4 regions of the Mesorhizobium sp. U510 genome follow, and region 3 is predicted to be linked to each of the others. Evidence: predicted binding sites of a transcription regulator. Region 3 holds the regulator's gene; each other region holds the start of a gene.

Region 1 (5,934 bases), 2.1 Mb from region 3:
GCAGCCTTTTTGGCGGCCGCGAGCACTGCCTTCATGTCGAGTTCTTCCAGCACAACCATCTCGGTCAGTGAGCCGCTCGCTCGCACGGCAAGGGACATGCCAATCCCCGCTGATTGGTCCGGCACCTCGCCATTGACAACCACGTCATAGATGCCGCGCGTGAACATCACGCTGCTCACCTTGCCGCCAACGCTTTCGAAAAGCGCCTTGACCGCAGCCTGCCTGTCGGAGCCTTGCATCAATCCTTTGGCGGCATGAGGCGCATAGTTTGCCAAGATAGTCACTTTCATGGGTATTTCCTCCAAATGTCATTGTCTCGTGCGGCTCCATAATTCGAGCGGCACGGAGTGATTTATTTTTCGGAACAATTGCAGGCGCCCTGGGACGCGTTGGCGGCCAAGGGCTCGCTGCCGGACAAATATGCGCTTAAGCTAATATAATGACAATACCGGAGACGCCGATACTGCCGACAGGAAGGTGTCTGGCTGGACCACGCTCGGCCAACGGCATCGAGCTCGCGCCGTTGACGCGCGATGTGTGGTGCTGAGGTTGAACGGCCAGTAGCGGCGCGGTGCAACCTTACATCGGGCGCTTGGGTTCGCCCTTTTGTGGCGTTGCCGTGTCGGAATCCGATTTCTTGTGCTTGTCGGCGGCAATCCTGCGGATGCGGTCGAAGCGGCTTTCCTCGGTGGTTTCGGTCGTGACGACCGTCTGTGGCTTCTGCGCGAACACGATCATGGATCGATCTCCTGGGCTAGAGGCCTGTGCGCCGGGAGAGATCCCCCGGCGATCGTATCCGGCTGCAAAAACCGGCGTGGATTCAGCTCAGACCTGGAAGACGGCTTCGATGAAGCCGCCCCCGCAGGCAGGCCGAGTTCTTAGTAACCGCCCATGCCGCCGCCGCCACCGGCAGGCGCGGCATCTTTCGCCGGAACGTCGGTGATCATGGCTTCGGCGGTGATCAGCAGAGCCGCGATCGAGCCGGCGTCCTGCAGTGCGGTGCGCACCACTTTCGCCGGATCGACGATGCCGGCCTTGATCATGTCGACATAGGTCTCGTTCTGGGCGTCGAAGCCCTGATTGTGGTCCTTGCTGTCGGCGAGCTTGCCGACGACAATCGAGCCCTCGACGCCGGAATTCTCGGCGATCTGGCGGATCGGCGCTTCCAGCGCCCTGAGCACGATCGAAATGCCGGCGGTGACATCGGCATTGGCGCCGTTGAGGCCCGACAGCGCCGACCGGGCGCGCAGCAGAGCGACGCCGCCGCCGGGCACGATACCTTCCTCGACCGCCGCGCGCGTCGCGTTCAGCGCGTCGTCGATGCGGTCCTTCTTTTCCTTCACTTCCGACTCGGTGACGCCGCCGACGCGGATGACAGCAACCCCGCCCGACAGCTTGGCCAGCCGCTCCTGCAGCTTCTCCTTGTCGTAGTCGGAGGTCGTCTCCTCGATCTGGCCCTTGATCTGGGCGACGCGCGCCTGGATGGTCGCCTTGGTGCCGGCGCCGTCGATGATCGTGGTGGTGTCCTTCTCGATCAGCACGCGCTTGGCGCGGCCGAGCATCTCGATGGTGACGTTTTCGAGCTTGATGCCGAGATCCTCGGAGATCATCTGGCCTGAAGTCAGCACCGCAATGTCTTCCAGCATCGCCTTGCGGCGATCGCCAAAGCCCGGCGCCTTGACGGCCGCGACCTTGAGGCCGCCGCGCAGTTTGTTGACGACCAGCGTGGCCAGCGCCTCGCCCTCGACATCCTCGGAGATGATCAGCAGCGGCCTGCCGCTCTGCACCACCGCTTCGAGGATCGGCAGCATCGCCTGCAGATTGCCGAGCTTCTTCTCGTGGAGGAGCACATAGGGCTCTTCCAGCTCGACACGCATCTTGTCGGCATTGGTGACGAAATACGGGCTGAGATAGCCACGGTCGAACTGCATGCCCTCGACGACGTCGAGTTCGGTTTCGGCGGTCTTGGCTTCCTCGACTGTGATGACGCCGTCATTGCCGACCTTGTCCATCGCCTTGGCGATCATCTCGCCGACGGTTGCGTCGCCATTGGCGGCGATGGTGCCGACCTGCGCGATCTCGGCCGACGACTTGACCTTCTTGGCTTTCGCCTTGATTTCGACGACAACTGCGGCAACCGCCTGGTCGATGCCGCGCTTCAAGTCCATCGGGTTCATGCCGGCGGCAACCAGTTTGGCGCCTTCGCGCAGGATCGAGGCGGCCAGCACGGTCGCGGTGGTGGTGCCGTCACCGGCGAGGTCGTTGGTCTTCGAGGCCACTTCGCGCACCATCTGCGCGCCCATGTTCTCGAACTTGTCGGCAAGCTCGATTTCCTTGGCGACGGTGACGCCGTCCTTGGTGATGCGTGGCGCGCCATAGGCCTTGTCGATGATGACGTTGCGGCCCTTGGGGCCGAGCGTGACCTTCACCGCATTGGTGAGGATCTCGACGCCGCGCAGCATGCGGTCACGCGCGTCGGTGGCGAATTTGATTTCCTTGGCAGACATTTTTTCAATCCCGTTCGAATTTGGAGTGGACGAACCCCGCGCGGAAGGCGCGGCGCACCAGTCAGGCGGCCTTCTTGGCTTCGACGCTCTTCTCGATGACGCCCATAATGTCGGCTTCCTTCATGATCAGAAGGTCCTCGCCATCGATCTTGACCTCGGTGCCCGACCATTTGCCGAACAGGATCAGGTCGCCGGCCTTGACGTCGAGCGGCACAAGCGCGCCGTTTTCGTCGCGTGCACCGGGTCCGACGGCGATGACTTCGCCTTCCTGCGGCTTTTCCTTGGCATTGTCGGGAATGATGATGCCGCCCTTGGATTTGGTATCGCCTTCGGCGCGCCGGATGACGACGCGGTCGTGGAGTGGCCGAAACTTCATGAAAACTTCTTTCTGGGGCCAGCTTAGGCGGCCGCTTCCCCCATATAGGCGCTTTGGCACTCGATAGATAGGAGTGCCAAAAATTATTCGCGGACCCGATAAATATTGAAAAGTATTATTTCGCCTTGCCGTTTCGTGATATCCGAAGGCGGTCAAATAATTCAAAAAATTGAATTTTGCCGGTCGAGTGCCTATTTATCGGACAAGTTCATTTTCACGATTCCAGCACCAAGGAGATTTATGCGATGGCCGACGGCAACCAGACGATCATGGAAAAAGCTGAAGCCCGCTTCGTCGACAAGCAGAAGAAGACGGCGGAGCGCAACAAGGCAACCGCCGAGTACATGTCCGAGGCGAAGGCCAGGGAGATCAAGACCGCAAAGCTCAGGACATTGCGCCTGGCCAAGGAAGAGGCAGACCGCGTCGCCGAAGCCCTGAACCCGACGCCGAAGAAGAAGCGGGCGACCAAGAAGGCCGCCGCAACGGAGGCAAAAACATGAGCCTGACCTTCCCCAACCGCAGCCGAAGCTATGACGAAGCCGGCAAGCGCATCCGCTTCGTCGGCCATGACGGGATGTTCCAGATTTCCTTCTCGGTCGCCGCCGATGCGATGACCAAGATCCAGCCGCGAACCAGCGCCGATGAAGCGGGCTACCTCGCAACGTTCGACACCGAGAGCAGCGTCATTCGCGATGTTGCGTCGAAGGCCTACGGCCGCACGCGCAAGAGCATGTATGTGCTGACATCAGACGACTTCGGCTGATCAGCCGAGGTCCATGTCCTCGATCATCGTCCGTATCTTCGCGGCTTTTTCGAAATGGTCGAGGCGGTGGGTCCTGATCCACCATTCCGCTGCTTCCATCAGCAGCTCGGGATCGTCATTCCTGTTGGCGAAAAACGCGTAGAACGACACGCCCACGGCAGGCCCTTTCTCGGAAATCTTGCGGTCGCAGACCTCCAGTATCTTTTGCCTCAGGCTCGCTCTCACGGGAATCCTCTTGGTGTGCGGGGTCTTGGCCCACCCCGGAACGTTCAACCCTTGCGCTCCGCCCTCTCCCGGCGCCTGATGTCGCCGACATTCATCTGCACGACCATGTCCTCGGCCTCGCGCGGGCTCATGCCAACCATCACCTTTTGCCTGATCACGGCTGGCTGGCCGGTGAACACATCGACGATGGCCCAGCTCTGGGGCAGATCCATGCGCAGCGCGTAGCGGTTTGCCATGACCCCTCAGCCCTGCAACATGAAAAACACCGTACCCAGGACCATTATGGTCCAGGCGACCACCGACAGCTTCAGCGCAATGCCGCCATGCGCGGCCACAACCTCCCGCAAGCGCGGCACGATGCCTGCCGAGGCGGCTGGCGCCGCCACGACGGCGACGGATGGCTTGACGCCGAGTTTTCCAAAGACCGGCAGCGATGGCGGTTCACGCACGAAAATGACCTCGAATGTCGGGGAAGATCGGAGCGAGCAGGCTCGCGCTCCTGCCATAGCACTCTTTTCGTGAGCGACCTGCATGCCAAATGCAGATGGGTGGTTTTAACGTCGGCCCTACATCTTCGTGGCCATGATCGTCGGATGCGACAATGGCCGCAACCGCGCAAATCGGCCGCGACAAGAGGTCGGGCACAGGGTCTCGGCGATAAGATTTTTGGAGGCCTCGCCTCGGGATCGAACCGAGGCTTCAGAGATTTGCCGTCTCCAGCGTAGCCGCTCCGCCACGAGGCCATTGCAACCGACCTAACGGGGAAATGCTTGCGGAAACGTTAAGTCCCACGGCTGTTCTGTCGGCACTTTGCAAAATGTCGCCTGGCGTCGCTCTTCGGCAGACTCTGTGCCCCGAAATCCCGAAGGTGCGAGCGGTGCCACTGGGAGGTGAGTATCCAGGTTGCGCGGACAATAAATGACCGACACGCAGTGTGCCGTCAGGCGATTCAGAGCTTCAAATCACAGCCCTATCTCTTTGTTCGCAAACAATTCCAAGGGGAAGCCATCCAGGCCTTCCCTGAAAAACTCAGGCCTTTACGCCGCAGCGCTGCGGCCTTTCCCGCCGGCCTCGGTCTTGAAGATGCGGAACGTGTTGCGCCCTGCCGCCTTTGCGGCGTAGAGCGCGGTGTCGGCCTGCGCGAACAGGTCGCAAGGCGCGCCTTGCCCGGCAAATGCAATGCCGACCGAGGCGCCCAGCCGCAGCGACTGGCCGCGGACCGCGACCGGCTTGCCCATCCTCTCGACGATCTCGCGCGCCACGCCGGAGACGGCAGCCCGGTCGAGATGCGAGCCAAGCAGCACCGCGAACTCGTCGCCGCCGACGCGCGCCACCAGATCCGCCTCGCCGCAGCCTTCGGCGAGTCGCTCGGCCGCCGCCTTCAGGCACTCGTCGCCGACGACATGGCCGAACGTGTCGTTGACCGCCTTGAAGCCGTCGAGATCGATCAGCAGCAGCGCGCCCAGTGGACGGCTGGCATCCACCTGCGCCAGCCGCGCCTGGAAGCGGGCGCGGTTGGCAAGCCCGGTCATGGCGTCGAATTCGGCGAGATAGCGCATCCGGTCCGACTGGATCTTTTCCTCGGTGATGTCCTGCTTCATGCCGAAGATGCGCACCGGCACGCCTTCCTCGCACTCCACGGTCGCGGTGATGCGGATCCATCGGCTGTGGCCGGCGAAGGTGGTGATCTCGGCGTCGAGGGTGAAGCCGCTGCGCTCGGCGATCGCGCGGCTGCGCAAACTGTCCAGCGCCTTGCGCGACTCCGCAGGATAGCACTTGATGATCTCCGAGCGGTCGAGTGCCGTGCCGCGAGGCAGGTCGAACAGGTCGTAGACCACATCGGTCCAGTGCAATTGTTCACCGGGCAGGCTGCATTCCCACACGCCGATGCGCGCGGCGACCGAGGCGCGGTCGAAGATCTTGCGGCTGTGCGCCAGCGCAACCTCCTGGCCGGCGATCAGCGCCGCCTGCGCGGCGAGTTCGGCGTTGAGCTTGGAGATGTCGGCATCGCGGCGACGCTCGGCCCGACGCGCATCCTGCCCACCCTCCCCGTTTCGTGCCGA
Region 2 (5,934 bases), 1.8 Mb from region 3:
CATGCGGCCCAGCGCCGAAGGCGTGTCAAAACCGCGGAACACCTCGTCGAATAGCCGGTTGACATTGCGGTGCAACGACAGGAACGGATCCATGTCGTCACCGCGATAAATGCTCGGTGCCTGGCTGCCGCCACGGCTCCAGGGAATCAAGTTACGTACGCTCATTTGATCCTTCTCCTTTCCGTGTTGGGTCGCACCCAGGCCCCACCCACGACAGGACGGGGTGCGGGCCGACCGCCAAAGATCAGGCCGCCGCGCTTTCAATGCGCTTGGACGCCGCCTTCTTGTCGGTCTCGACATTGATCGCGATGCGGCGCTGCTTCATCTCCTCGGGAATTTCTTTCTTGAGGTCGATGATCAGCAGACCGTTTCCGAGCTTTGCCCCGACAATGGTCACATGATCGGCTAGTTCGAAGCGGCGCGCGAACGACCTCAACGCCAAGCCATGATGGAGGTACTGAACCTCGTCGTCCTCTGTCTTGGCGCCCTCGATCACGAGCATATTTGGCTCCTGCGTGATCGTAAGCTCATCTTCCCCGAAACCGGCGACCGCGAGGACAATGCGGTAGGTGTCTTCGCCGAGCTTGGCGATATCATAGGGCGGCCAGTTGTCCGCGTTCTGTGGCGGGCTGGCGTTTTCGAGCAGGTTGAAGATGCGGTCAAAGCCGATGCTCGACCGATAGAAGGGGGAAAAGTCCAGGTTCGTTCTCATAACTACATCCTCCTTGGAGCAACATAGGTACGAGGGAACGCCAAGAAGCATGGCGCTCCCTGACACATCGGCCCCTTGTGCGGCGACCGACGAGGAATGAGTTGGGAATTGACTTCCGCTGCGTCAAGAGGGACCGCCAAGGCAGTTTCGCGACCGCCTTCGAAATGGCTGGTGGCAAGCGCTCCATCGAATACCCATCTGCTTCGCTGGTATTTCGAACGGAGGAAAAAGAATGCCCATGACACGCCAAGACGTTGTCTCGGTTCTCGGACCCGTGGACAACGCGACGATTGCGGAAATCATCGCGTCCGGTGCCTCGCTTGAGGAGTTGAGAGAGGCATGGGCCTGGGCCTTCGGTGACGAGGCGTTGATGAGCCAGGGACGACCGCTGCCGGGAACACGGGTGGCAGCGCTAATCGACCTGATCGAGCCCGATGACGAAGGCGACGTGGCAGATCCGGCCCGGGCGCATCCGGGCGTCGGTAGTTGATCAGAGATGCATGGATCGCCGCGCTATTCCAACGATTCCAAGCGCGCCGTTTAAGGTCTTGAGGATGCTCGCAGATTTGGACGGCCTCGCCCGACAACGGTGTGTCGTTGGCATGACAGTTCGCGAGGCCGTCGCTGCAAGTGTCTTACCAGCCCTTATTCCTGAAAGACTGCGAAGACGACTATTGGCCGACAGTGTAGGCCGCCCAGGAGCAGGCCAGAGCGGCCCTCACTAGCCATCAGTTCATTTGCAAGCAGCCAGTTCCTTCAATGCCTTTTCGGCATCGGCCTTGCTTGTATACGTCTTATTGCCGGCATCGGTCAGTTTTGTGCCGTCCGGTTTTTTGGTCACCACCTCACACTTCTTGGTCGCCGCATCCTTAGCCACCCAGTACTCCGTGGCTGCAAATGCAGGGATGCTGAAAATGGCGACAAGAGCACTGGCGATTGCGACTTTGCGGATCATTGCTAACCTCCATTCAATGCCAGCCCAAAAAGGGCACATTGCATTTTGATCGCCAACGATTTTGGCGCCATTTTGACATCAAGACCCGACGCATCGCGCAGGCCTCAGGGAGGACACGCCTTGGGGCAACGACCGGAACCATCATGCGCTTCAACGGGAGCGTTTCATCCGTCGCCCTGCCGTGCTGTAGCAGTGGCCTGCCTCGATCCGGCTGGCACTTCAGCAGCAAGCACGATCGCAAGACCAGCTCCTAATCCTTGGTCGGGGGCAGCTTTGGCACACAGTCAACAGGTTCGCCGCAGCGCGAGGTATCGGGCAACGATCTGAAATTTGCCTTCTCTGTCAGTCTGCCGGACCAGTTTCGCAAACAAGAGCGCGAAACATGCCATCGTGAGGACAATGATGATCAAGCGAATAAACGGCAATGGCGTAGTCTCCGCTCGTGTTCATGAGGCGAAGGGCAAACTGCCGACGAGTTTGGCGAGTTCGCTCAGCTTTCGATGTCCAGCTTCCCTATCGATCGGACATGCCCACAATCGTCCAGGATCCTGGTCGATTCCTCACCCCGTGGCACCGCTGACGTTATCGATCGGGTGCGCGGCACGACCGCCGCCGCACGCGAGATCAACCGTCAGCGCGACGGCCTGCACCGCCAATCTTGGGCCCTGTCATCCAAGGCGGCGCCGCGGGAACATCCTCAATGACACCGACCCTGCGTGCCCAAGTCGTAAATGTCTTGTGTGCCGCATCGACGGACTTTCGACCATCATATGCGGAGTAGCAAGTGTCACTCGCCGCTGCGTGAAGCAGGCCGCGCCTTTCGAGCGGCCATTCCTCAAGAAACTCTATCGCATCCATGACACAAGCGATCCTTCGGAGAGCGAAGCTATCATCTCGTACGAAGATCGCCTGTTTGAACATTCCATCTTCCATGGTGACCTCCCTTCAAACAGTGTGGCAACCGATCCTGCCTCGCCTCTGCGTGGCAAGGATCCGGCAAATCGACGAGCTTGGACGCCATAGCAAACAAGACGGAATTCTGCCCGACATCCGCCAAGCTGCGCTCGACATAGAAAGAGATTGGAAAGACCTCTTTTGGGTTCAAGGGGTGTCGGCAGCCGGACGGGTGGCGCTGGTCGCCACGATTGGACGCCGGCTATTGAATGGTAAAAATGCCGTCTACCGCCTGCCATTCGGAAGGCCGGATCAAGCGGTGATGGGCAACGCGCACGGAATGGAGCGCGCCTTCGAGTTCGCGCTCCCAGTAATTCAGAAACCCTTTCAGAGTGGGGAATTCCGGTGCGAGATCGTATTCCTGCCAAACGTAGAGCTGCAAAAGGCTTGGATGATCGGGGAGATGGTAGTGGATCTCCGCGGTTGTGAGACCGTAGCCCTCCATCTGCAGCCGGAATTCCCTGCTGACCATGCGTCTCTCCTTCCTTGTTGCATTCAGGCGTCAAGGTTTTGCGGGCGTTCTCGGTCCCGCCGTTCCTTGAAGTCACTGGCAAGCTCGGCGCGACTATCGTCCAGTCGGCGAAGTGCATCCATGACGGCGTCGAACGTCACCGGGCAAGGAGCACCGGGTGGCTTTCGCAGCGCGGGCATTGATTCGACAGCGCAAGCATCCGAAGCCCATGAGGCAAGAATGGCGCGCTTTTCCTGAGTGTCGAGCGTGCGGTCGTCCACCACCTCATCGGGGTGATTAAAGTGCCGCGCCGGAAACAGCAGGCGGTCAAGCGAAGGATCAGAGGCCTCAGGGGCGATCAAGGGCATTTTCGACAAGGTTCGTTCCATCGATGGTCTCCGTTTCCTGACAATCTCCTTGGCACCGTTGGTGTTGCAGTGATCCCTTTCGGGACTCCAACCGCAAAAAATTTCGATGAGTTCGGGTCGAATTTCAAGACCTGAAATCGCGCGTCCCAGCGAAAATAGCTTCATGAATTCATGTCCCTAGCACTCTCGAATGCAGAGCGCCAAAATTTTTCTGGCGAGCCCTTGAAACTCGAAAATTCCAAAACTAGCTCGATATGCGCGCGATGCCTGAGAAAGGGGTCGCGACGCCCTGCACCGGTCCGATATTGCCGGTCCGGTGTGGAGGAACCTCAAAAATCTGTTTGTCCTGAAGGAGAACGACATGACGTTCCGTCCATTGCACGATCGTATCCTGGTTCGCCGCATCGAGGCCGAAGAGAAGACGGCCGGCGGTATCATCATCCCCGACACTGCCAAGGAGAAGCCGCAGGAGGGCGAAGTCATCGCCGTCGGCCCGGGTGCGCGCGACGAGAGCGGCAAGCTCACGCCGCTCGATGTCAAGGCCGGCGACCGCATCTTGTTCGGCAAATGGTCCGGCACCGAGATCAAGCTCAACGGCGAGGACCTGCTGATCATGAAGGAAAGCGACGTGATGGGCGTGATCGAGCAGATCGCGGCGGTCAAGAAGGCCGCCTGACCGAGGCTTCAACCGCAATCCAGTCAATGAAGCTGCCTATTGAAGGAGTGATCCAATGGCTGCCAAGGAAGTGAAATTTCATTCCGACGCCCGTGAGCGCATGCTGCGCGGCGTCAACATCCTCGCCGACGCGGTGAAGGTGACGCTCGGCCCCAAGGGCCGCAACGTCGTCATCGACAAGTCGTTCGGCGCCCCGCGCATCACCAAGGACGGCGTCACCGTCGCCAAGGAAATCGAGCTTGAGGACAAGTTCGAGAACATGGGCGCGCAGATGGTCCGCGAAGTCGCTTCGAAGACCAACGACATCGCCGGGGACGGCACCACGACCGCGACCGTTCTCGCGCAGGCGATCGTCAAGGAAGGCGCCAAGGCCGTTGCCTCGGGGATGAACCCGATGGACCTGAAGCGAGGCATCGACAAGGCCGTCGAGGCGATTGTCCAGGAGTTGAAGACCAACGCCCGCAAGGTGACCAGAAATGATGAGATCGCCCAGGTTGGCACCATCTCGGCCAATGGCGATGCCGAGATCGGCCGCTTCCTTGCGGAAGCGATGCAGAAGGTCGGCAATGAGGGCGTCATCACCGTCGAGGAAGCGAAAACCGCGGAAACTGAGCTGGAAGTCGTCGAAGGCATGCAGTTCGACCGTGGCTACCTCAGCCCCTACTTCATCACCAACCAGGACAAGATGCGCGTGGAGCTGGAAGAGCCCTATGTGCTGATCCACGAGAAGAAGCTGTCCAATCTGCAGGCGCTGCTTCCGGTGCTGGAGGCTGTTGTGCAGTCGTCCAAACCGCTGCTGATCATCGCCGAGGATGTCGAGGGCGAGGCGTTGGCGACGCTGGTCGTCAACAAGCTGCGCGGTGGCCTCAAAGTCGCCGCCGTCAAGGCGCCCGGCTTCGGCGACCGCCGCAAGGCGATGCTGGAGGACATTGCCATCCTAACCGGCGGCACCGCGATCTCGGAAGATCTCGGCATCAAGCTTGAGAATGTCACGCTCAACATGCTGGGCCGCGCCAAGAAGGTGTCGATCGAGAAGGAGAACACCACCATCGTCGACGGCGCCGGTTCGAAGGACGAGATCCAGGGCCGCGTCAGTCAGATCAAGGCGCAGATCGAGGAGACCACCTCCGACTACGACAAGGAAAAGCTGCAGGAGCGGCTGGCAAAGCTCGCCGGCGGCGTCGCCGTCATCCGCGTCGGCGGCTCGACCGAGGTCGAGGTCAAGGAACGCAAGGATCGCGTCGACGATGCCATGCATGCGACGCGCGCTGCGGTCGAGGAAGGTGTGTTGCCAGGTGGCGGCGTGGCGCTTCTGCGCGCCGCCAAGGCACTGGACGGCGTGCAGGCCGAGAATGAGGACCAGAAACACGGTATCGAGATCGTGCGCCGCGCGATCGAGGCGCCCGTGCGCCAGATCGCCGAGAACGCCGGCGCGGAAGGCTCGATCATCGTCGGCAAGCTGCGTGAGAAACCGGAGTTCGGCTGGGGCTGGAACGCGCAGACCAACGCCTTCGGCGACCTCTACAACGAGGGCGTCATCGATCCGGTGAAGGTGGTGCGGACCGCACTCCAGGATGCGGCATCGGTTGCCGGCCTGCTGGTAACCACGGAAGCGATGGTTGCCGAGAAGCCGAAGAAGGAACCCGCCGTTCCGGCAATGCCGGCTGGTGGCATGGACTTCTGATGGTAACGGCTGTGTCCGCGCCCGGTGGGCGCGGACACCCTGACAAATGGGTAGAGCCATGAACGTGATGAACTTGAACGTAATCCCCCCGCCGTCGCGTGCGGCCACCGATCTGAACTACGAAGCAGACCTGA
Region 3 (5,934 bases):
CGGGCGGAGGTGACGGGCTTGTTCATTGGTTTCGCTCCCAGGATTTCAGGCAAGTGGCATTGCAGCCGGCAAGATAGGGCTTTCAGCCGCGCAACATAAGCTGTCGGCCGGAAATATCCGAGTGGGGCCTGTGTCTAAAACGCCCAAGTCCCGGAAAAGCATTTCGCGGGGAAGCCTGGCCCCGGAATGTTTTGGCTGAAAGGCTGCTACTGGCGGGCCGCGATCGCTGCCGCGGCGCCGACCATGAAGCCGGCGGCGGTGCGGTTCAGCAGCTTTAGCGCGCGCGGCGATTTCAGGAACCAGCGCGCCTTGGCGGCGAGCGCCAGGTAGGGAACCAGCACGACGAACAGCACGACCACCGTCAGCGCGGCGAGAATGCCGTAATCGGCCAGCGTGATCGTCTTCAGGTCGACGATGGTCGGCGTGATCGCCAGGTAGAAGATCATCGTCTTCGGATTGCCGAGCGTGACGGTGAGGCCGGCGACAAAGCTCGACACCAGTCCGCTCTTGCCCTTTTTCGCCTCGACCGTCTCGGGCGTGATGCCGGCGGTCCAGAAGCGCCAGCCCAGAAACGCCAGATAGGCGACGCCGGCCCATTTGATGGCGAGGAACACCATGCCGAAGGTCTGCGCGACGAAGGCGAGGCCGAGCACCACGGCGGTCAGGTAAATGAGGTCACCGAGCATCAGGCCAAAAGACATGGCCAGCGACGAGCGAAAACCCGAGCCGAGCGCCCGTGCGACAAGCGCGGTGACGCCGGGGCCGGGAATGGCGGCGGCGATGCCGAGGGCGGCACTGTAGGCGAGGAAGCCGGTGAGGGTCATGGCGAGTGGTCCTGGATCAGGCGGCCTTTTCGCACGGAACGGACCAGGATTGAATTCCCTGGCGGTCGGATTCTATTGCACCAGATACCGCGCCATCCGAGTAAAATCCCTCAGGAACGGCCGCCGTCATAGGTCACGCGCCAGATCGTGCCATTGCCGTCGTCGGTGACGATCAGCGCGCCGTCATGGGCCACCGCCACGCCCACGGGCCGGCCCCACACCTCGCCGCTGGAAACGACGAAGCCGGTCATGAAATCCTCATACTCGCCGGTCGGCTTGCCATCCTTGAACAGCAGTCGGACGACCTTGTAGCCGGTCCGGTTGCCGCGATTCCACGAACCGTGCAGGGCAACGAAGGCATCGCCCCTGTATTCCTTGGGAAAACCGCTGTCGGCGGGCAGGTCCTTGCGGTCGTAGAAGGCGATGTTGAGCGGCGCCGAATGCGCCTGCATCAATACGTCGGGAGTGGTTGCCTTGCCGGCGAGGTCGGGCCGCGCGCCCTTGTGGCGCGGGTCCTCGTGGTTGCCGATATAGTACCAGGGCCAGCCATAGTACGCGCCGTCCTTGACCGAGGTGGCGTATTCGAACGGCACATTGTCGCCCAGCGCGTCGCGCTCGTTGACGACGCACCACAGCGCGCCGGTCGCCGGCTGGATGGTCATGCCAGAACAGTTGCGCAGGCCGGTGGCGACGATGCGGCCGTTCTTGCCGTCCGGATCGAAGGCCTGCACGTCGGCGCGCCCCTCTTCGGAGCCCCAGGCCGCGCCCAGCGGCTGCGATTTCACCCATGCTTCAAGGCCGCCATCGGGCGCCTTGCCCATGTCCTCGGCGACGTTCGAGCCGGAGCCGACCGACAGATAGAGCGTCTTGCCGTCAGGCGAAAAGACGATGTCGCGGGTCCAGTGATGGTTCGCGGGAATGTTGGCGACGATGATTTCGGGTTCGCCGGATGCCTTCAGCTCGCCACCGCGGTAGGCGAAGCGCACGATGCTGTCGCTGTTGGCGACATAGACCCATTGCGGGTCGTCCCCCGGCGGATAGAAGGCAATGCCATAGGGCTGGTTGAGATTGCCGGCGAAAATGCCGTCCTCGGCGGGCTTGGCGCTGTCCTTGGCCAGGCGATAGACGCGGACCTGGTTGGCTTCGCTGTCGGCGACGAACAGGTCGCCATTGGGTGCGACGCGCACGGCGCGCGGATTGTCGATGCCGGATGCGATCAGCTCGGCCGAAAAACCCGGCGGCAATTGCGGCTTCGCGCCCGCCGGCATGTCGGCAAGGCCGGCGCTGTTCGACACCGACTTGGTGACATAGGGCTTCGGCAGGTCTTCCGGCTTGATCAGTCGGCGCACGCCCGGTTTGTCGGCACGCCAGTCGCCGAAGGCCGCCGCGCCCTTCAGCACCGGCTGGTCCGCCTGCTGTGCGAACGCCGCGCTTGTGAGGAACAGGGCGGGGATCACCAGTCCGGCTAATCGGATCATCTTGTCCTCCATCTGGTCGCGAAGGAAACCAACGGCCGGCTTGTCTCCGGGTTCCGCTCGCTCGACCTGACGAGGAAGCGAAAATCCGGTCTTATGTGCCGGCAGCGTAAAAATCGTCGTCGAGGCGTTTTTCCAGCGCGACCAGATCGGCCGGCAGCGGCAGGCCCATGGCGCGCATTTCCCGCAATTTCTCGCGCAATTGTTCCTGGATTTCGTGCTGGTCTTCCGGCTGGTTGACCATCTCCTCGAGCAGCAGGCTGATCCGGGCCTTGAGTTCTTCGAGCGCCATTCTTTTCTCCTTGCTGCCCGTCTCTTCCCGTTCGGGGCCCTACCTTAGCATGCGTGAAATCAGCTGCGCCGTATAATCGACCATCGGCACGATGCGGGCGTAGTTCAACCGGGTCGGCCCGATGACGCCGAGCGCGCCGACGACGCGGGCATCCTTGTCGCGATAGGGCGCGACCACCAGCGACGAGCCCGACAGCGAAAACAACTTGTTTTCCGAACCGATGAAGATGCGCACGCCCGATCCCTGCTCGGCGAGGTCAAGCAGCTGGATCAGCCCGTCCTGCGTCTCCATGTCCTCGAACAGATGCCGCAGCAATTCGATGTCGGCCTGGGCGGTGACGTTTTCGAGCAGGTTGGCGCGGCCGCGCACGATGAGCCGTGCCGGCAGGCCGCTTTCCGCGCCCGCCCACACCGCCAGCCCCTTCTCGACGAGGTCCTGCGACAGCGTGTCGAGGGCGGCTCTCGTCTCTTCCTTGATGCGGGCGATCTCGGTGCGCGCCTCGGCCAGCGTGCGGCCGCGAATATGGGCGTTGAGGAAATTCGAGGCTTCGTGCAGCTGCGGGACGGTGATGCCCGCCGGCAGCTCGACAACGCGGTTCTCGACGTCGCCATTTTGCGACACCAGCACGGCGAGCGCCTTGGTCGGCTCCAGCTGGATGAATTCGATATGCTTCAGCGCCACCTCGTTCTTGGCGGCCAGCACCAGGCCGGCGCCGCGCGACATGCCCGACAGCATCTGGCTGGCCTCGGTCAGCATGTGCTCCAGCGTCGCGCCCGAGCCGGAGGCCCGCACCTGCGCCTCGATGGTGCGGCGCTCCTCGTCGGAGAGGTCGCCAAGTTCCATGAAGGCATCGACGAAGAAGCGCAGGCCCGCCTGCGTCGGCAGCCGGCCGGCCGAGATATGCGGCGCGTAGATCAGCCCGAGATGCTCGAGGTCGCTCATCACATTGCGAATGGTGGCCGGCGACAGCGAGGAGGGCAGGATGCGCGACAGGCTGCGCGAGCCCACGGGCTCGCCGTCCCTGAGATAGGAATCGACGATGCGCCGGAAGATGTCGCGAGAGCGCATGTCGAGTGATTGAAGTGCAAGCGACTGCGAACCCGGATCGATTGCCTTGGTCATTCGGCCAAAAACCTCCTTGTTCAGGATATAGACTTCGGCACGGTGGGCGCAACCCGGTCTCTGTATCGGATCGCCCGGTCCGTTTTCCTTTGCGCGCTGCCCCCCATCCGTCTAAAAGCCGGCCACGATTCCGAAAAATGACTGGGAAAGAAGCCTGAATGCGCCCCTCCAAACGCCAATTCGACGAAATGCGCGCCATCTCCTTCGAGCGTGGCGTCTCCAAGCACGCCGAAGGCTCGTGCCTGGTGAAGTTCGGCGACACCCATGTCCTGTGCACGGCGAGCCTCGAGGAGAAGGTGCCGGGCTGGATGCGCAATTCCGGCAAGGGTTGGGTGACGGCCGAATATGGCATGCTGCCGCGCTCGACCGGCGAGCGCATGCGCCGCGAGGCCTCCGCCGGCAAGCAGGGCGGCCGCACGCTGGAAATCCAGCGCCTGATCGGCCGGTCCTTGCGCGCCGTCGTCGATCTGCAGGCGCTAGGCGAACAGCAGATCACCGTCGATTGCGACGTCATCCAGGCCGATGGCGGCACCCGCACCGCCTCGATCACCGGCGGTTGGGTGGCGCTGTATGACTGCCTGCGCTGGATGGAAGCCCGGCAGATGGCGAGCGTCGCCAAGGTGCTGAAGGACCATGTCGCGGCGATTTCCTGCGGCATCCATGACGGCCAGCCGGTCATCGACCTCGATTATCTCGAGGATTCCGCGGCCGGCACCGACGCCAATTTCGTCATGACCGGCAAGGGCGGCATCGTCGAGATCCAGGGCACAGCCGAGGGCGAGCCCTTCTCGGAGGACCAGTTCGGCGAGTTGATGGGCCTGGCCAAGAAAGGCATCCAGCGCCTGGTCAGCCTGCAGCAGATGGCGGTGGCGTAAGCCATCGATTTTCTGGTGACCCCCTCCGCCATCCTTGAATCAGCCCTCTACGTCACCGATCTGGCGGCGGCGGAAGAATTCTATGTCGGCGTGCTCGGCCTTGATCTGCTCGGCAAGGTCGACGGCCGCCACCTCTTCTTTCGTTGCGGGCCGGGCGTGCTGCTCATCTTCAACGCCGAGGCGACCAGAATACCGCCGGCGCCGGATGCCCGGCTGCCCGTGCCGCCGCACGGCGCGGTCGGAGAAGGTCATCTCTGCTTTGCGGCCAGCGCGGATGAAATCGTGGCTTGGAAAGCGCATTTAGGGGCAAAAAGAATCGCCATCGAAAGCGAATTCGAATGGCCGCAAGGCGGCCGTTCGCTCTATATACGCGACCCCTCGGGCAATTCGATCGAGTTCGCCGAGCCGAGAATCTGGGGCCTTTGATGCATACACTTGATGGCAAGAAGATCGTCGTCGCCAGCCACAATGCCGGCAAGCTGCGCGAATTCGCCGATTTGATGGGGCCGTTCGGCTTCGAGGCGAAGTCGGCCAAGGACTACGGCCTGCCTGAGCCCGACGAGACCGGCACCACTTTCGAGGAAAATGCCTACATCAAGGCGCTGGCCGCCGCGAAGGCGACCGGCCTGCCGGCGCTGTCGGACGATTCCGGCCTGTGCGTCGACGCGCTCGACGGCGCGCCCGGCGTCTACACCGCCAACTGGGCCGAAACCCCTGACGGCAGCAGAGATTTCGCCATGGCCATGCAGCGCACCGAAGTGGCGCTGCAGGAAGTCGGCGCAGCCTCGGCCGAACAGCGCAAGGGCCGCTTCGTCGCCGTCATTTGTCTGGCCTTTCCCGACGGGGCGGCCGAATATTATCGCGGCGAGGCCGAAGGCACGCTGGTCTGGCCGCCGCGTGGCGAGCTCGGCTTCGGTTATGATCCGGTGTTCTTGCCCGATGGTTTCGACAAGACGTTTGGCGAGATGAGCGCTGAGGAAAAGCATGGCTGGAAACCCGGCCAGGCTGCGGCGCTCTCACATCGCGCCCGTGCTTTCCAGAAATTCGCCCAAGCACGGTTGGATCTGCCGAGATTGGGCTCGGCATGACTGGACCCGGCATGACCATGCCGCTCGACCGCAGCCCCGGCTTCGGCGTCTACATCCATTGGCCGTTCTGCGCGGCCAAATGCCCCTATTGCGACTTCAACAGCCATGTCCGCCACCAGCCGGTGGACCAGGAGCGCTTTGCCGCCGCCTTCGAGGCGGAACTGGCGACGATGCGTGAGCGCACCGGGCCGCGCGAGGTGACCAGCATCTTTCTCGGCGGCGGCACCCCCTCGCTGATGAAGCCGGAAACCGTGGCCA
Region 4 (5,934 bases), 1.3 Mb from region 3:
GGTGTCGCTGGCCTGCTGATGCGCGAGGGCGTGACCCCTGTCTTCCGCCAGATCGCACTGCCCGACGAATTTCTCGACGCCGGCGCGCTACCGACACTTCACGACCGCTACGGGATCTCAACATCAGAGATCGTGCGCCGCGTGCGCAAGTGGGTGAAATAGATACGAGGTCCTGACGCGTAACTAGGCTTGGGGTCTGACCCTATGGTGCCTATGTGCCCCTGAAACGCGGTTTCTAGTGCGAAAGCGATCCGCAGCATGGTCAGCGCCGGGAATGCACCCTGACGCGTCGCTCCTGCGACGCTAGAGAGATCGAATGCCTGAAATGGGACGCGAGGGGAGAGAAGGTCAAACGGACCGCAGAGATACTGTCGCTATCTGCTCGCATGGTCCGATTTCATCTTGATCTGGCAAGGGCCAAGCTGGGTGCCAAAAGCTTGGCCCATGCGGTTGCGATCGCGGCAGAGCGCGGCCTTTTCTTTCAGAGACTGTTCTGATCGATATCCAAGCGCTTCGCGGGAAGCCGCCGGCAAAACTCGGCTCCGTTTCGTGAAGCTAGGAATGATAGAATGACTGGATCATGGGGAAAGAAGGGAGACGTCGCTCTGGACATCTGATCCGGAAAGGCACCGCGACGCTCTGAGGCTAGAATGCTGGCCAAACCAAGTGCCCTATTCGCAAACCATACGGTACCGCTTGCCAGGCTCGCTGACGTTCTTGCAGACAAGCACTTTGTGCGGCTCGGAAGAGGAGAGCGGCGGACTTGCGGCCCGCCAAACAACTCTCTGTGATGTCTTTTGACTTGCCGAACGGCGCGGTTCGAGCCTCTCCGGCGCCTCTGGCGCCACCGGAAACACGCTGGTTTCGATCTGTTGCTGCTGCAGGCGTGGCGGCTCTTTGTCAAAGAATCGCCTAGCATCAAGCGATCTCGGAATAATCACTGTACCATCATCGCTGTGCGCGCAGCCGCCGCCCAAGAGTAAGGCCAGGCCCAGGAAAAAAGGCAGTATCCGTCCAGACATAAGCATAACCCTTGGCGGGCATATACCCCGGCTCGCGGGTCGCCGACAACCGGCGCAATGGACACGAAGAAAGGGCGGCATTGCTGCCGCCCTTCGAGATTGGTGAGAGGCGCGGACCTTAGAAGTCCATGCCGCCCATGCCGCCCATGCCGCCGCCGCCCATGCCGCCAGGCATGCCGCCGCCGCCAGCCGACTCCTTCTTCGGAGCCTCCGCGATCATGGCTTCGGTGGTGACCAGCAGGCCGGCGACCGAGGCCGCGTCCTGGAGAGCCGTGCGCACGACCTTGACCGGATCGACGATGCCCATGGCGATCATGTCGCCATATTCGCCGGTCTGGGCGTTGTAGCCGAAGGTTGCGCCCTTGTTCTCAAGGATCTTGCCGGCAACGATCGAAGCTTCCGCACCGGCGTTGGCAGCGATCTGGCGGGCCGGAGCCTGCAGCGCACGACGCACGATGCTGATGCCAGCGGTCTGGTCGGAGTTTGCGCCGACAGCGTTGATGCTCAGCGAAGCGCGCAGCAGGGCAACGCCGCCGCCGGGAACGATGCCTTCTTCCACGGCCGCGCGTGTCGCGTTCAGCGCATCGTCAACGCGGTCCTTCTTTTCCTTGACTTCGACTTCCGTCGCACCGCCGACGCGGATCACCGCAACGCCGCCCGCGAGCTTCGCGAGACGTTCCTGCAGCTTCTCCTTGTCGTAGTCCGACGTGGTCTCTTCGATCTGCTGCTTGATCTGGGCAACGCGGCCCTGGATCTCTTCCTTCTTGCCGGCGCCGTCGACGATGGTGGTGTTCTCCTTGGAGATCGACACCTTCTTGGCGCGGCCAAGCATGTTGAGGCCGACGTTCTCGAGCTTGATGCCGAGGTCTTCGGAGATGACCTGGCCACCGGTGAGGATGGCGATGTCTTCCAGCATGGCCTTGCGGCGATCACCGAAGCCCGGCGCCTTGACGGCGGCGATCTTCAGGCCGCCACGCAGCTTGTTGACGACCAGCGTGGCCAGAGCCTCGCCTTCGACGTCTTCCGAGATGATGAGCAGCGGCTTGGAGGTCTGCACGACGGCTTCGAGAACCGGCAGCATGGCCTGCAGGTTGGAGAGCTTCTTCTCGTGCAGCAGGATGTAGACGTCCTCGAGATCGGCAACCATCTTGTCGGCGTTGGTGACGAAGTAGGGCGAGAGATAGCCGCGGTCGAACTGCATGCCTTCGACGACTTCGAGTTCCGTCTCGGCAGTCTTGGCTTCCTCGACCGTGATGACGCCTTCATTGCCGACCTTCTGCATCGCTTCCGCGATCATCTTGCCGACCGACTCGTCGCCATTGCCGGCGATCGTGCCGACCTGGGCAACCTCTTCCGAGGTCTTGATCTTCTTGGCGTTCTTGATCAGCGTCGCGACGACGTCGGTCACGGCAAGATCGATGCCGCGCTTCAGGTCCATCGGGTTCATGCCGGCGGCAACCGCCTTGTGGCCTTCCTGGACGATCGACTGCGCCAGAACGGTCGCAGTCGTGGTGCCGTCGCCGGCGATGTCGTTGGTCTTCGAAGCGACTTCGCGGACCATCTGTGCGCCCATGTTTTCGAACTTGTCTTCAAGCTCGATTTCCTTGGCGACGGTGACGCCGTCCTTGGTGATGCGCGGGGCACCGAACGACTTGTCGATAACGACGTTGCGGCCCTTGGGGCCGAGCGTCACCTTCACCGCGTCGGCGAGGATGTTGACGCCGCGCAGCATGCGCTCGCGGGCGTCACGGGAGAATTTTACGTCTTTGGCAGCCATTTTGTACTCCTGGGCATTTCGCCCGAAATTCAGATTGGATGGTACGGATGAAAGGCAGCGGCGTGTTAGCCGATGATGCCCATGATGTCGGCTTCCTTCATGATCAGAAGGTCTTCGCCATTGAGCTTGACTTCGGTGCCCGACCACTTGCCGAACAGGATACGGTCGCCAGCCTTGACGTCCAGGGGCACGAGCTTGCCAGCTTCGTCGCGGGCGCCGGAGCCGACGGCGATGATCTCGCCTTCCTGCGGCTTTTCCTTCGCCGTATCCGGGATGATGATCCCGCCGGCGGTCTTGGATTCGGATTCGACCCGGCGAACGACCACGCGGTCGTGAAGCGGCCGCAACTTCGACTGTGCCATTTTTATTATCCCTGGTGCGTAGGTTGAAAGGTTCTCCGTTGCCGGAGGGTGGTTAGCACTCGCTATTGGGGAGTGCTAAGATGTCGGTGAGATAGGCTGTAGGTTCGTACTTAGTCAAGACGGGCGGGGGGACGGACCGAAGGGCAAAAGATGTGGAATTGGCGCGGAAGCCTGCCCGTTACGGTGCATCCAACTGCCTAAGCGAGCGTTTCGGCCGTAAGTTCTGGGCCGACTTTCGTCTGTGTTAAAAATGTGAAATTATGTGAAGTTAACGGCCGAGCAGTCGGCGGAATCGACGGCCAGCCGAAACAGTCTTTTGCAATCATCCCTAACCTCGGGTTGCATCGCCAAAAGGAGCGCTCATCGCTTCGGCAGGCACTTGCAGACCATGATCGGGAACGTCGTGTTGAGGCGATATTCCCTCGGGCTCGGGTAGCCTATCGAAGCGAGGTCTTCGACCAGTTGCTTACGGAGCTCGATATCGTGATGAAATACCCAGACGTTAAATCAGGTCTTAAAGATGAAGTCCCTTGGTCGGACAGCCTGACCGCGTACGACAAGGAGGACTTCACGACCTACATGAGGTTTCTGGATGCGTCCGCCGACGATGAAGCTATGAGGAGATGGCGCAGGTCATCCTCGGCATCAATCCGGCGGAAGAGCCGCAACGCGCGCGGAGAGCCGCGAGAAGCCATCTCGATCGGGCGAACTGGATGATGACGACCGATTACAAGGAGTTGTTCGCGTAAATGAGGGTGAACGGGCGGCGACACACGCTGCTTGTCAGACGTGATCACGGCCGTTCGCCGCAAGAATGACATGGCACCCGGGCCCTGCGGGATTGCAGGCTTCCGCTGACGTCTATTCATTGTCAAACTCCGCTCCTCGGACACGCAGAAGATTCGCTGCGCCGATGCGTCTGTGCGTGGCCATGCAGGTCAGCGGCGGCCGCTCGTCATACTTGGCCGGTGCAGCAAAGGCGGAGAAGAGGAAGCCGTGTTCTTGAGGGTCAAAGCCGGACGATGTTCCAATCGTTTTTTTGTCGGGACCATGTAGATATGCCGCCTGGTGAGCCACCGCAGGAGGATCGATAAACTCCGAGGTTTTCGGCAGCCGCTTTTCGTACGACGTGCAGTGTACAGCTGTCGATTCCTCAATGCATGGCCCCAGATCGCCGAGACCCGATCCATGAGGCCGCCCTCTCGCCTGCCGAGACCCCGCCTCTGGTAACCAGGGCATCACAGGACGTGAGGGCGCGAGCGACAACGTCTTTGAGAAACCCCAGGCAGTCAGGGACCATGCCGAAGTCGACGATTTCCGCCCAAGGACAAGCCGCCAGCAACGAGCTCAGCATTATCTGGTTGGAATCGTAAATCTGACCGTGCTCAAGGGGTTCACCCGGCTCTTTAATTCGGTTCCGGTCGAGAGCAGTCCTATCCGGATTTTTCGAAGCACTTGGACGTCGGCGATCCCCGCCGCTGCCAACGAGGTTAGATCCCCTGGCGGATACGCCCTTGCCCCGCCTTATCAGTTCCGAGCCGGCGCTGACGTCTTCGCCAGCAAAACGGATGTGATGGCCCCGACGGGGCCGCTCGTGAATCGTAACGGTGTCGTCAATTCGCTCGCAGCGCTCTTGCATGACCACGGCGTCGAAGGTCCACGGAACAGGTGCTCCCGTGAATATCCGGAGTGCAGTTCGGGTCAGGTTCTCAAGAACGCGTACAACGCCGGCTACCGCCGTCTCAACGGGACAGCTTCGCCACTCTGTCCGGCTGAACAGTGGGCTTTCAAAACAGGTTTCACGAAACACGATCGCTCCCTCCTGGCGTTGTTCTCGTAAACGCAACGGCCAAAGGTTTCTAACCTGACACACACTTGAGATAGGCGATGACGTTTTTGACGTCCTCGGGATTCTTGAGGCCAGGGAACCCCATTTTGTTCGCCGGCACTTTCGCCTTGGGATTGGCCAAATACTCCATCAGGTTCGGCTCATCCCATACGAGGCCCGCTGCGCCCGCATCCTTCATGGCTTTTGAGTACGAATAGCCCGGGACGGTCCCAACTGTCCGCCTACAACGCCTTTCAAGGTTGGCCCGACCTTATTCGCGTCGGTATCAGCGCTGTGGCAGGCGGCACACTTTTTGAAGACTGTCTTTCCGGCCTCGATATCCTGAGCCCGGGCGACCGGAGGCAAGCACGCCAAAACCATTGTGGCACCGACGAATAGAGATTTCGCGCGGGCATTCCCCGATTGACGATGCGGCAGGCGGTCGAAATTTTTATGAGCCATGATCCAATCCTTGCTTAAAATACGCCGCTCAGGCGGCCGTAAAGAAGCCTCGACTCCCTCGGCGTAGATTTCGCCCTCGGCGTCAATGCGCAGCTCGTATTGAGGAATATTGGCCGTCGACTGGTCCCAGATCTGCTACCTTTCTCCAATGTGAGTAGTGGCCGGGACACCTAAAGGAGTGGTCATCGGCGTTGTAGTTCCATGGGAAGCCCTTGTGCAGGCACGTGGTCCAGAATCCGACAATGTCGCGGCCCGGCCCGCGCCGTCTGGTAACTGACGTCGAGGGTTCGTTCGGCTTCATCCTGTTCGATGGATATTCGATGAGTGTCAGCCCCAGTGCAGACTTTGTCTGAGTTTGCGCAGGGAGGGCCACAGGTATGGCCATTCCTGCATCGGCAAACGTTCCTTCCCTTAGAAATTGACGGCGGCCCCATGTCAGGCAGCTTGTGCAGCAATTCATGCGTCCTACCCATTAGGCGAAAT

What was found. Region 3 encodes HrcA, which represses chaperone genes, less so after heat shock. Its sites were predicted from a motif close to GTTAGCACTCNCNNNNNGNGAGTGCTAAC; they were not measured.
Region 1: a site for HrcA is predicted at 2,936-2,964, ahead of ACLGL5_RS30365 (co-chaperone GroES). Genes of this name have one in related genera too.
Region 2: a site for HrcA is predicted at 3,617-3,645, ahead of groES (co-chaperone GroES). Genes of this name have one in related genera too.
Region 4: a site for HrcA is predicted at 3,213-3,241, ahead of groES (co-chaperone GroES). Genes of this name have one in related genera too.

Annotation. Positions count from the first base shown of each region.
Region 1 covers NZ_CP180532.1:5,869,215-5,875,148, forward strand. Annotated here, with positions in the region: gene ACLGL5_RS30350 (GYD domain-containing protein) at 1-305, opposite strand, end outside; gene ACLGL5_RS30355 (hypothetical protein) at 580-738, opposite strand; gene groL (chaperonin GroEL) at 879-2,507, opposite strand; gene ACLGL5_RS30365 (co-chaperone GroES) at 2,569-2,883, opposite strand; gene ACLGL5_RS30370 (hypothetical protein) at 3,129-3,383, shown strand; gene ACLGL5_RS30375 (DUF1488 family protein) at 3,380-3,646, shown strand; gene ACLGL5_RS30380 (DUF6500 family protein) at 3,647-3,871, opposite strand; gene ACLGL5_RS30385 (hypothetical protein) at 3,916-4,107, opposite strand; gene ACLGL5_RS30390 (hypothetical protein) at 4,114-4,320, opposite strand; gene ACLGL5_RS30395 (diguanylate cyclase domain-containing protein) at 4,909-5,934, opposite strand, start outside.
Region 2 covers NZ_CP180532.1:6,133,398-6,139,331, forward strand. Annotated here, with positions in the region: gene ACLGL5_RS31705 (Hsp20/alpha crystallin family protein) at 1-165, opposite strand, end outside; gene ACLGL5_RS31710 (Hsp20 family protein) at 245-712, opposite strand; gene ACLGL5_RS31715 (hypothetical protein) at 951-1,202, shown strand; gene ACLGL5_RS31720 (hypothetical protein) at 1,446-1,667, opposite strand; gene ACLGL5_RS31725 (DUF982 domain-containing protein) at 2,292-2,600, opposite strand; gene ACLGL5_RS31730 (usg protein) at 2,824-3,093, opposite strand; gene ACLGL5_RS31735 (hypothetical protein) at 3,117-3,461, opposite strand; gene groES (co-chaperone GroES) at 3,802-4,116, shown strand; gene groL (chaperonin GroEL) at 4,172-5,800, shown strand; gene ACLGL5_RS31750 (hypothetical protein) at 5,859-5,934, shown strand, end outside.
Region 3 covers NZ_CP180532.1:968,602-974,535, forward strand. Annotated here, with positions in the region: gene cysK (cysteine synthase A) at 1-26, opposite strand, end outside; gene ACLGL5_RS06745 (LysE family translocator) at 207-824, opposite strand; gene ACLGL5_RS06750 (PQQ-dependent sugar dehydrogenase) at 935-2,302, opposite strand; gene ACLGL5_RS06755 (hypothetical protein) at 2,394-2,591, opposite strand; gene hrcA (heat-inducible transcriptional repressor HrcA) at 2,631-3,713, opposite strand; gene rph (ribonuclease PH) at 3,872-4,588, shown strand; gene ACLGL5_RS06770 (VOC family protein) at 4,604-5,014, shown strand; gene rdgB (RdgB/HAM1 family non-canonical purine NTP pyrophosphatase) at 5,014-5,676, shown strand; gene hemW (radical SAM family heme chaperone HemW) at 5,673-5,934, shown strand, end outside.
Region 4 covers NZ_CP180532.1:2,285,461-2,291,394, reverse strand. Annotated here, with positions in the region: gene ACLGL5_RS12930 (transketolase family protein) at 1-162, shown strand, start outside; gene ACLGL5_RS12925 (helix-turn-helix domain-containing protein) at 282-497, shown strand; gene groL (chaperonin GroEL) at 1,141-2,799, opposite strand; gene groES (co-chaperone GroES) at 2,865-3,161, opposite strand; partial or broken gene ACLGL5_RS12910 (DNA -binding domain-containing protein) at 3,648-3,910, shown strand; gene ACLGL5_RS12905 (molybdopterin-binding protein) at 4,315-4,971, opposite strand; partial or broken gene ACLGL5_RS12900 (c-type cytochrome) at 5,021-5,370, opposite strand.